Regions from separate parts of the Vibrio sp. QJM3NY_27 genome, predicted to be linked through region 1. Evidence: predicted binding sites of a transcription regulator. Region 1 holds the regulator's gene; each other region holds the start of a gene.
The links. Region 1 encodes PurR, which represses purine synthesis genes. Its sites were predicted from a motif close to TNANGNAAACGTTTNCNTNA; they were not measured.
Positions count from the first base shown of each region.

Region 1 (2,206 bases):
TGTTATTTATCTCGGTGTATTTGAACTACGCCACCAAATAAGCAGGTCCGAGAGATTAGCAAAATGTTGCAATTAAATTGTCAATTAGCCGTAAATTACTAAATTATTAGTAGTTACTGCATTTTGCCATCGGTAACCCCGCTACCATACCAACGAGTGGTTTAGGCCGGAAGCTTTGCGTCTCACTCTTTCAAGTGATTTGCCCTGTGCGTGACTGATTGAATAGAATAAAGTTTTTGTTGAATGAGGCTCACACTTGTTATTTCAAAATGTGATATTGCTTCAATTAATGATCTTTCCAGTATGATACCAGGTTCATTCATGTTGTTGATAAAAAAAGCGCACCTAAAGGTGCGCTTGATTAAACTAAACTGAATTTATCAATTAATTTAACGTTTTAACTGTGCTTCGCTCAACAATTTCAGGGTGCATTTCGAACACACGCTTTTCATGGTCTTTATCTTTAATGCGTTCTAACAAAATTTCGAAAGCGTTCTTACCAACACGACGTTTGGGTTGGTGAACCGTTGTTAACGGCGGAGAGAAGTATTCAGCCAACTCGATGTTGTCATAGCCGATCACTGAAATATCTTCAGGGATACGAATTCCTTTCTCTTGCAATCTGCTCATTAGGCCGAGTGCCATGGTGTCGTTAAAACAGAATACGGCCGTTGGGCGATCTACCATCTTAATGATTTTCTCTGCAGCAAGAACCGCAGTATCACACTCGAAGTTACCTTCAATGATCATGTTATCATCGGTAGCAATCTTAGCTTCGTTGAGTGCGCGTTTGTAACCCGCGATGCGTTCAACACATGCCGCTTTGTCTAAGTGGCCACTTAAACAAGCAATCTTGGAGTGACCGTGCTCAATGAGGTATTTGGTCGCTAGGTAACCACCTTCCTCAGAGTTGTCGATGATCTTATCTGCTTGAGAACTCTCAGGGCCCCAATCCATAATCACTTTAGGAATGTCAGCGTGACGGTCTAACATGCCTCTTAGCTCTTCAGTTAGGTCAGAACACATAACTAAGATGCCATCTACACGTTTCTCTGCAAGCATTCGAATGTAGTCACGTTGCTTCTCATAGATACCGCCCGTATTACACAGAATCAAAGTGTAACCTTGACGGTAGCAGTAGCTTTCAACACCATCGATAACTTCAGAGAAGAATAGGTTAGTTGATTGAGTAACTAGCATGCCGATAGTGCGGGTTGTATTGCACTTCAAACTACGAGCAACGGCACTTGGTGCATAGTTCAGTTCGTCTACGGCTTTATTTACTTTTTCTTGCGTCGCTTCTGCAACAAAGCGAGTTTTGTTGATTACGTGAGAAACGGTTGTTGTTGATACGCCTGCTAAGCGAGCGACATCTTTTATAGTGGCCATGGTTTTATCCTATTAGAAGCTACTTTCCCAAAGTACGGAATGAAGTAGCCGTTAAGCTACCTAACTAAGAGCTTAAATTTGTAGGGCTCTTTGGGTACTAAAGTGCTAAAAAACAAAAAACCGCTATTGAGCGGCTTGTCTTAACACCGAAATGCTCAAAACTATAATAAGCATAGCATTTCGTGAATGTTTCATATTTTATCGTTTGCGGTCACAATTTTAGACTGACTAGAAATTACTCGCAATAAAATTCACCCGGAAATCCGGGTGAATTGTCACATTCTTCTGAATTTATTTAACGAGTCATCCAATAAGCTTATTCACCAGCGAGGTATTGGGTGTCCAATGTACAGAATGCAAGTAGCAGAGATGAGACTGATGCGTAGAAACCGAATTCGTCAACGTCATGACATTTAACGTTGAACTTTGGTACCCAAGTAAGAAGTTGTTGCTCTATAAATTGCTGTTGAACAATGAACGATTTTTCTAGCTCTTCTTCAAGTTCCGTTTCATTAGAACGGATGATCAAGTTGCCAAGGAAGTCGAGTGCGATAGCGATGTGGTCAGCTGGTTCTTTTAGGTCTTGGTTCACCACTAAGTTGTGCTTGGCCATGATCTCTTCCATATCTTTTGCTGGCTTATCATTCAAAAGGCCAGTCTCACCGATATACATAGAAGCGTAAGGAAGTGCGCCATGCTTATCTGTTTTTAAGAATAAGTCACAGAAGTCAGCAGACAATTCTAGTTGAGCATCCTCACGCGTTTGTAGGCGGTTTAGCGCATCCACTAGGCTATCGATCGCCGGCTTTAGTGTTTC
Region 1 is NZ_CM173511.1:2,350,361-2,352,566, reverse strand. It holds gene AC3CIA_RS10430 (TfoX/Sxy family DNA transformation protein) at 1-1, opposite strand, end outside; cyclic di-GMP riboswitch class I at 129-214, opposite strand; gene purR (HTH-type transcriptional repressor PurR) at 385-1,389, opposite strand; gene torD (molecular chaperone TorD) at 1,706-2,206, opposite strand, start outside.

Region 2 (2,206 bases), 1.1 Mb from region 1:
CTGCATATAAGCAAAGCTCTTTTCAAAGCCCCACTCGTTAAGATCATCAAAGAACAGACCACCCACACCACGTGTTTCGTCTCGGTGAGGCAGATAGAAGTACTTATCACACCATTCTTTGTGCTCTTGATAAACATCATCACCAAATGGCGCACAAAGATCTTTGGCTGTTTGATGCCAAGATTGGCAGTCTTCGTCGACAGGATAAAATGGCGTTAAGTCAAAACCACCACCAAACCACCAAATCGGGTCTTCCCCTTCTTTTTCTGCTATGAAGAATCGAACGTTCGCGTGTGAGGTAGGGATATATGGGTTTTTAGGGTGGATAACTAATGATACCCCCATCGCCTCAAACTTGCGTCCGGCTAATTCAGGGCGATGAGCGGTGGCTGAGGCTGGCATCGCCTTACCCGCTACGTGAGAGAAGTTAACCCCACCTTGTTCAAATACCGCACCGTTGGTCATCACACGAGTTCGACCACCGCCACCAAGGCGCTCGCCAGGTTCACGCTCCCATGCATCCTCTTCAAACAGTGCAGTACCATCAGCTTGCTCAAGCTGCTGGCAAATCGAATCTTGTAGGCTCAGTAAAAACTGTTTTACTGCTTCTTTATCAATTGCTGACATCTTTCTTCCTCTGCAGGGTTTAACCCTGTCTTAATATTTTCGACGTTTTTGCATCTCTAATTTCGCTTGGCTTCTCACGACCACCCGTTTGACCTTCTAAAATAGCCACCAAATGTTGGCCAAGTTGCTGTTGAACTTCTTCAGTCGTCATACAAGGCGGTTCACCTGTCAGGTTAGCACTGGTCGAGGTTAACGGCTTACCGAATTCATTACACATTCTTTGAACTAAAGGGTGATCCGTCACTCGCACCGCGATGGATTCAAATTGGCCACTGACCCAGTCAGTTACTTTACTGCTGGTTGGCATTATCCAAGTCACTGGTCCCGGCCATGTTGCTTTTACGGTCGCTAACTGCGCTTCCGTCAACTGGCTTTCGTCAATATAGGGCAGTAACTGCTCGTAACTCGCAGCAATTAGGATCAACCCTTTCTCCATCGGCCGCTGTTTTAAATCGAGCAATTTCTTAATGGCTTGTGGATTATCGGGATCACAACCGACCCCAAAAACGCCTTCAGTCGGGTAAGCAATGACTTCACCTTGTTGTAATGCCTGCAAAGTATGTTGAAAGTTATCCAAGGGTTGCCTCATTAATTCTGTTATCGAACTCGCTAAGTGTACAAATTATCATTCACTGTGACTAAAGCTATTTGTTTATAAAATGTATCAATTAACAACTTAGACTGACGCAAACGTTTTCCTTAAGCAATTTTACCCGTATAATGCGCGCAAAATATCTAATCACTAATTAAATCGTACCTGAAGGAGTTTGAGATGACTGTCGGTATTATCATGGGTTCTAAATCTGATTGGCCAACAATGAAGCTAGCTGCAGAAATGTTGGATCAGTTTGGCGTGGCGTACGAAACAAAAGTGGTTTCTGCTCACCGCACACCTCAGTTGCTAGCAGACTACGCAACCAGTGCGAAAGAGCGCGGTATTAAAGTGATTATTGCTGGTGCTGGCGGTGCAGCTCACCTTCCGGGCATGGCTGCAGCTTTCACAAGCGTACCTGTTTTAGGTGTTCCTGTTCAGTCTAAAGCACTGAAGGGCATGGATTCTCTGCTTTCTATCGTACAGATGCCAAAAGGCATTGCGGTAGGTACTTTGGCTATAGGTGAAGCTGGCGCTGCCAATGCTGGTATCCTAGCAGCCCAAATCATTGGTACTCACAATGAAGAAGTGATGGCAAAAGTAGAAGCTTTCCGCTCTGAGCAAACAGAAACGGTTCTGGCTAATCCAAACCCTGCAGAGGACTAATTCCCATGCATGTTCTTGTGTTAGGCGCGGGCCAACTTGCTCGCATGATGTCCCTAGCTGGGGCGCCGCTGAATATTGAAATTTCTGCTTTTGATGTTGGCAGCAAAAATATTGTTCACCCATTAACGCAAGCGATTCTAGGCAGCGGCTTAGACAATGCGATTGAGCGTGCGGACGTCATTACCGCTGAATTCGAACATATCCCTCACGATGTTCTTGAGGTATGTGAGCGCAGCGGTAAGTTCTTACCGACAACAGAAGCAATTAAAGCCGGCGGTGACCGTCGTCTTGAAAAAGCCCTGTTAGACGAAGCAAATGTGA
Region 2 is NZ_CM173511.1:3,474,094-3,476,299, forward strand. It holds gene hemF (oxygen-dependent coproporphyrinogen oxidase) at 1-627, opposite strand, end outside; gene tsaC (L-threonylcarbamoyladenylate synthase type 1 TsaC) at 647-1,204, opposite strand; gene purE (5-(carboxyamino)imidazole ribonucleotide mutase) at 1,400-1,885, shown strand; gene AC3CIA_RS15680 (5-(carboxyamino)imidazole ribonucleotide synthase) at 1,891-2,206, shown strand, end outside.
Region 2: a site for PurR is predicted at 1,310-1,329, ahead of purE (5-(carboxyamino)imidazole ribonucleotide mutase). Genes of this name have one in related genera too.

Region 3 (2,206 bases), on a different replicon from region 1:
AACTACGGCGCAATCGGGCTTCTTGTTCGACGCTTTAACCTTGATGTTACACGCCTTCTCAAACCCCATGTCAGAGCCGAAGCCGCCTTCAGTCACAACAAAATCACTGAGTTTTAGAGCAATCTTATCGGCAATAATTGAAGAGTTACCATGTGCAATGTTTGCGAAAGGTCCTGCGTGAATCAACGTTGGCACACCTTCAAGGGTTTGCATCAATGTTGGTTCAATAGAGTCCTTCATCGTTACTGTCATAGCGCCCGCGACGTTAAAGTCTTCTGCGGTTAATGGCGAACCTTGATTGTTATATGCGAGTACGACATGGCCGATCCGCTTGCGTAGGTCTTGTAGATCATCGGCCAGCGCGAGAATAGCCATCAGCTCTGAAGCGGCTGAGATATCAAAACCATCTTCGCGTTCAAGGCCATTAATTGTTTTGTCTGCTTCGTTTTTGCCTACTGTGATCATGCGCAATGCACGGTCATTATGGTCGAGTACACGGCGCCACACGATTCTGCTTGGGTCGATGTCTAATGATTTTAAGCCAGAGCGTGTTTCAAAGGCTTCTAATCCTTCACGCTGCTCATGATACAAGCGTGCATCAATGGCTGCAGAGGCGAGGTTATGAGCGGCTGTCACAGCATGAATATCACCGGTGAGGTGCAAGTTTAATTGTTCCATAGGGGCGACTTGAGAGTAACCACCACCGGCTGCGCCACCTTTAACACCAAAAACTGGGCCCATTGAAGGCTGGCGAATGCAGGCCATCGCAGATTGGTTAATCTTTGCGAGGCCTTGTGCTAATCCAATAGTAGTGACGGTTTTGCCTTCGCCAAGAGGCGTTGGTGTGATAGCGGTCACCACGACCAATTTACCATCTTGTTGGTTGGCGAGGCGTTCAAGTGATGTCAGAGACACTTTAGATTTGTATTGCCCTAATGGCTGATGTTCGTTGTGTTGCAGGCCAGCTTGTTTGGCAACTTCACTGATGTTTTTAAGGGGAGTAGAGCGACAAATATCAATATCAGACAGCATATTTGATCCTTATATCAGAACCGAAAGGTTGTACGTAAACGTTTGCGTGGCGATAGTACTGTATAAATTTGCCAAGTAAAGGCAAACCACACGAATTATGTGCTGGAAGATAACAGATCTAAAGAGTCATTGCGCGAGATCAAATGTTAAACGAGCAAAATATTCGATGTGACTACCTTCAGCTGCAGTTATATTAGTGCTGAATACAAAAAGGGCTGCATATAGCAGCCCTTCAGGAATGGAAAATCTAGCTGGTCATCAACTTTGATGAGTTAACAACCTGGCATGGTTGATTAACGATCCCAGTATGTTTCTTCTAAGCTATCTTCGCGTTCTGGTAGTGCACGAGAAAGGCGAGGAGAGTGCTGAGTCAATACTTCGTAGCTTACGCGGTTTGCGTACTTACAAATTTGAGACAGTGACGAGTAAGTTAAGCACGCGTGCTCGTGTTTCTCTGAATTCGGTACGTTCACGTGATGGTAACTGTTCGCTGCCATGTCATGTAGAAGTGCCGAAAGCGCGCCATCACCAGCACCGTTTGTGTTTTTAATCTCAAGTGGGCCACCTAAGTAAGGGCCGATGTGAGAGTACACTTTGACTGGGTCTTTACAGTCTTGCTTACGCATCGCACGGCTGAATTCGTATTTGTTAAATTCAGGAATGTTACCCGGTAATAACGGTAGTGTGGTTTCGCGTTTCGCTGGCTCGTCAGTGTAGCCTGCCATGTATAAGCCGACAGGACCTGCAGTGCAGAGAACTAGGTCAACCCACTCAAGCGCTTTGTTCGCCGCTAGCAAAGGATCTTTTTCACCGGTTAAGGCTTCACCTTCATCTTCGTTCATTGCGACGATGGTTACGTTCTCTTTCAGGTATTCTTGCCACCATTCAGCGTTACCTTCGATCACGTACTTCGTACCAAGCGTCAGTACAACTGGCACATTGTGCGCTTTCGCGTATTCAATCGCTTTTTGTACCGCTTTTGGCATCGGATCTTCAGGCTTACCGCGCATTAAGTATGAAGACACAACCAATGCAGACGCTTTTTCAAAAATCTGTTCAGGAATACTTTCAGGGAGTAGTTGGTTCATGTGTCCTTCGTTGATCGCAAACGTACGTTCGCCATCTTCGGTAATGAGCGTGTAACAACGACCAATTGGACCATCAACGGTTTGTA
Region 3 is NZ_CM173512.1:1,705,220-1,707,425, reverse strand. It holds gene AC3CIA_RS23175 (formate--tetrahydrofolate ligase) at 1-1,032, opposite strand, end outside; gene AC3CIA_RS23170 (inosine/guanosine kinase) at 1,326-2,206, opposite strand, start outside.
Region 3: a site for PurR is predicted at 1,063-1,082, ahead of AC3CIA_RS23175 (formate--tetrahydrofolate ligase). Genes of this name have one in related genera too.

Region 4 (2,206 bases), 1.6 Mb from region 1:
AGTAACGATACGGCTCGGCTTACCAAAGTCAGTTTCCCAAGGTTGAACGAAGTTCGGGATCTTAAGGTTAGATACAGAGAAAGCAACTAGACCCGCTTTTGGCTTACCACCAATACCTGTCGCGCCTTCATCGCGGATTTCGCCGCCTGAACCTGTTGACGCGCCCGGCCATGGAGAGATTGCCGTTGGGTGGTTGTGCGTTTCAACTTTCATCAAGATGTGTGTTTTCTCTTGGTGATAGTTGTACTGACGAGTTTCTGGATCTGGGAAGAAACGACCGACTTCAGAACCTGTCATTACCGCTGCGTTATCTTTATAAGCAGACAGAACGTGTTCTGGTGTCGTTTCAAAGGTGTTCTTAATCATCTTGAACAATGATTTTTCTTGCTTAACGCCATCGATAGTCCAATCAGCGTTAAAGATCTTGTGACGACAGTGCTCTGAGTTCGCTTGTGCAAACATCATTAGCTCGATGTCAGTCGGGTTACGACCTAGCTTCTCAGTGAAGCTTTCAAGAAGGTAATCAATCTCATCTTCTGCAAGTGCTAGACCTAGGGTAACGTTTGCTTTTTCAAGCGCTTTACGTCCACCAGTTAGTAGGTCAACTTCCGCATAAGGAGCAGGCTCAGCAACAGTGAACAGCGCCGCTGCTGATTCGAAGTCAGTGAAAACCACTTCCATCATACGGTCGTGCAGAATTGCTTTCAGCTCAACAAGTTGAAGCTCAGAAAGTTCAGAAGAGGTTTCAATGTAGAAAGCAGTACCGCGCTCTAGACGTGACACTTTAGCCAGTCCGCAGTTGTGTGCGATATCTGTTGATTTTGAAGACCAAGGCGAGATAGTGCCTGGACGTGGCGTTGCAAGCAGCAGTAAACCTTCAGGTTCATGCTCTTCAATCGTTGGACCGTAAGTCAGTAGCTTTTCTAGCTTCTCAACTTCAGACTCATCTAGGTCTGCCGTTAGATCAGCAAAGTGGGCAAACTCAGCGTAAATACCTGTTACAGGTAAGCTTAATTCACGACAAAGCTCTAAAAGCTTGTTAACACGAAACTCAGATAGAGCTGGGGAGCCACGCAAAATTCTCATGTGCTTACGTCTCTTATGCAGTTGATTAAGGTAGTATTGGAATAAATTCAGTGGGTTATAGGAACAACCTAACTGTTTTCTTCGAAGCTATTCCCGAAGGTTGCCAAACCTATGCCGATTCCACCTCTTCAATGCGAGCGCATTATAAAGCATTTCTTTTTGTGACGTAACACCAAAAGCAACCGTTTGCGTTATTTTTTTTATCTTTCTGCGTAAATGGTACTTTTGCTGCATTTATCACCACTTTTACAACTGTTTAAATAAACCTGCTTTGCCAGCCTTGCGGGGTTTGGTATAAAGGGGCTTCCACTTTTCGAGATTTCATTTTGATGCCTAAATTTACGCTCATCTTTTCGTCTAAGTTCCTTCTGCTCGCTATTGCCCTATTTGGGTTGGCTGGATGCCAGATTGAATCTGAACCTAAAAGTGTCCTTGAGCAGATACGAGAGCGTGGCGTTCTTCGTGTCGGCACCCTAAATAACCAACTCTCTTATTACATCGGTCCAGATGGTCCTGCTGGCTTGGATTACGAGTTAGCTCGCGAGTTTGCAGAAGAGCTTGGTGTAAAGCTTGAGGTTAAACCCGCTTACCGTCTATCCGGCCTATTTCCGGCGTTAAAGAAAGGCGAGATCGATCTTATCGCAACGGGGTTAACACAAAACAGCAACCTGACACGTGCCTATCGCGCTGCGCCCGCTTATTACTATGTAAGCCAGCAGGTCGTGTACAAAAAAGGCCAGTGGCGCCCAAGAAACCTTGAGCAACTGATCAAGTTTGAGAATGAGCGTCAGGCTGATTTCGTAAAAGCACAAACGGAACCAGAAGAGGTAGCGTCTACTGACACATTGACGCCATCTTTGGTTGTAGTGAAAGACTCACACTTTGAGCCAACACTAAAACAGCTGCAAAACACGCACGATGACTTTATCTACGATGCGATCGGCAATGCTGACATCAACGACCTGCTAAAAGAAGTCTCTACAGGGGAACGCTTGTTTACTGTGGCGGATTCGATTGAGCTGTCACTCGCACAACGTTTATACCCAGACGTGGCTTTGGCTTTTGAACTTACAGAAGACCAACCGATCTCTTGGTATTTACAGAAGTCTGAAGATGAAAG
Region 4 is NZ_CM173511.1:733,688-735,893, reverse strand. It holds gene purL (phosphoribosylformylglycinamidine synthase) at 1-1,086, opposite strand, end outside; gene mltF (membrane-bound lytic murein transglycosylase MltF) at 1,416-2,206, shown strand, end outside.
Region 4: a site for PurR is predicted at 1,261-1,280, ahead of purL (phosphoribosylformylglycinamidine synthase). Genes of this name have one in related genera too.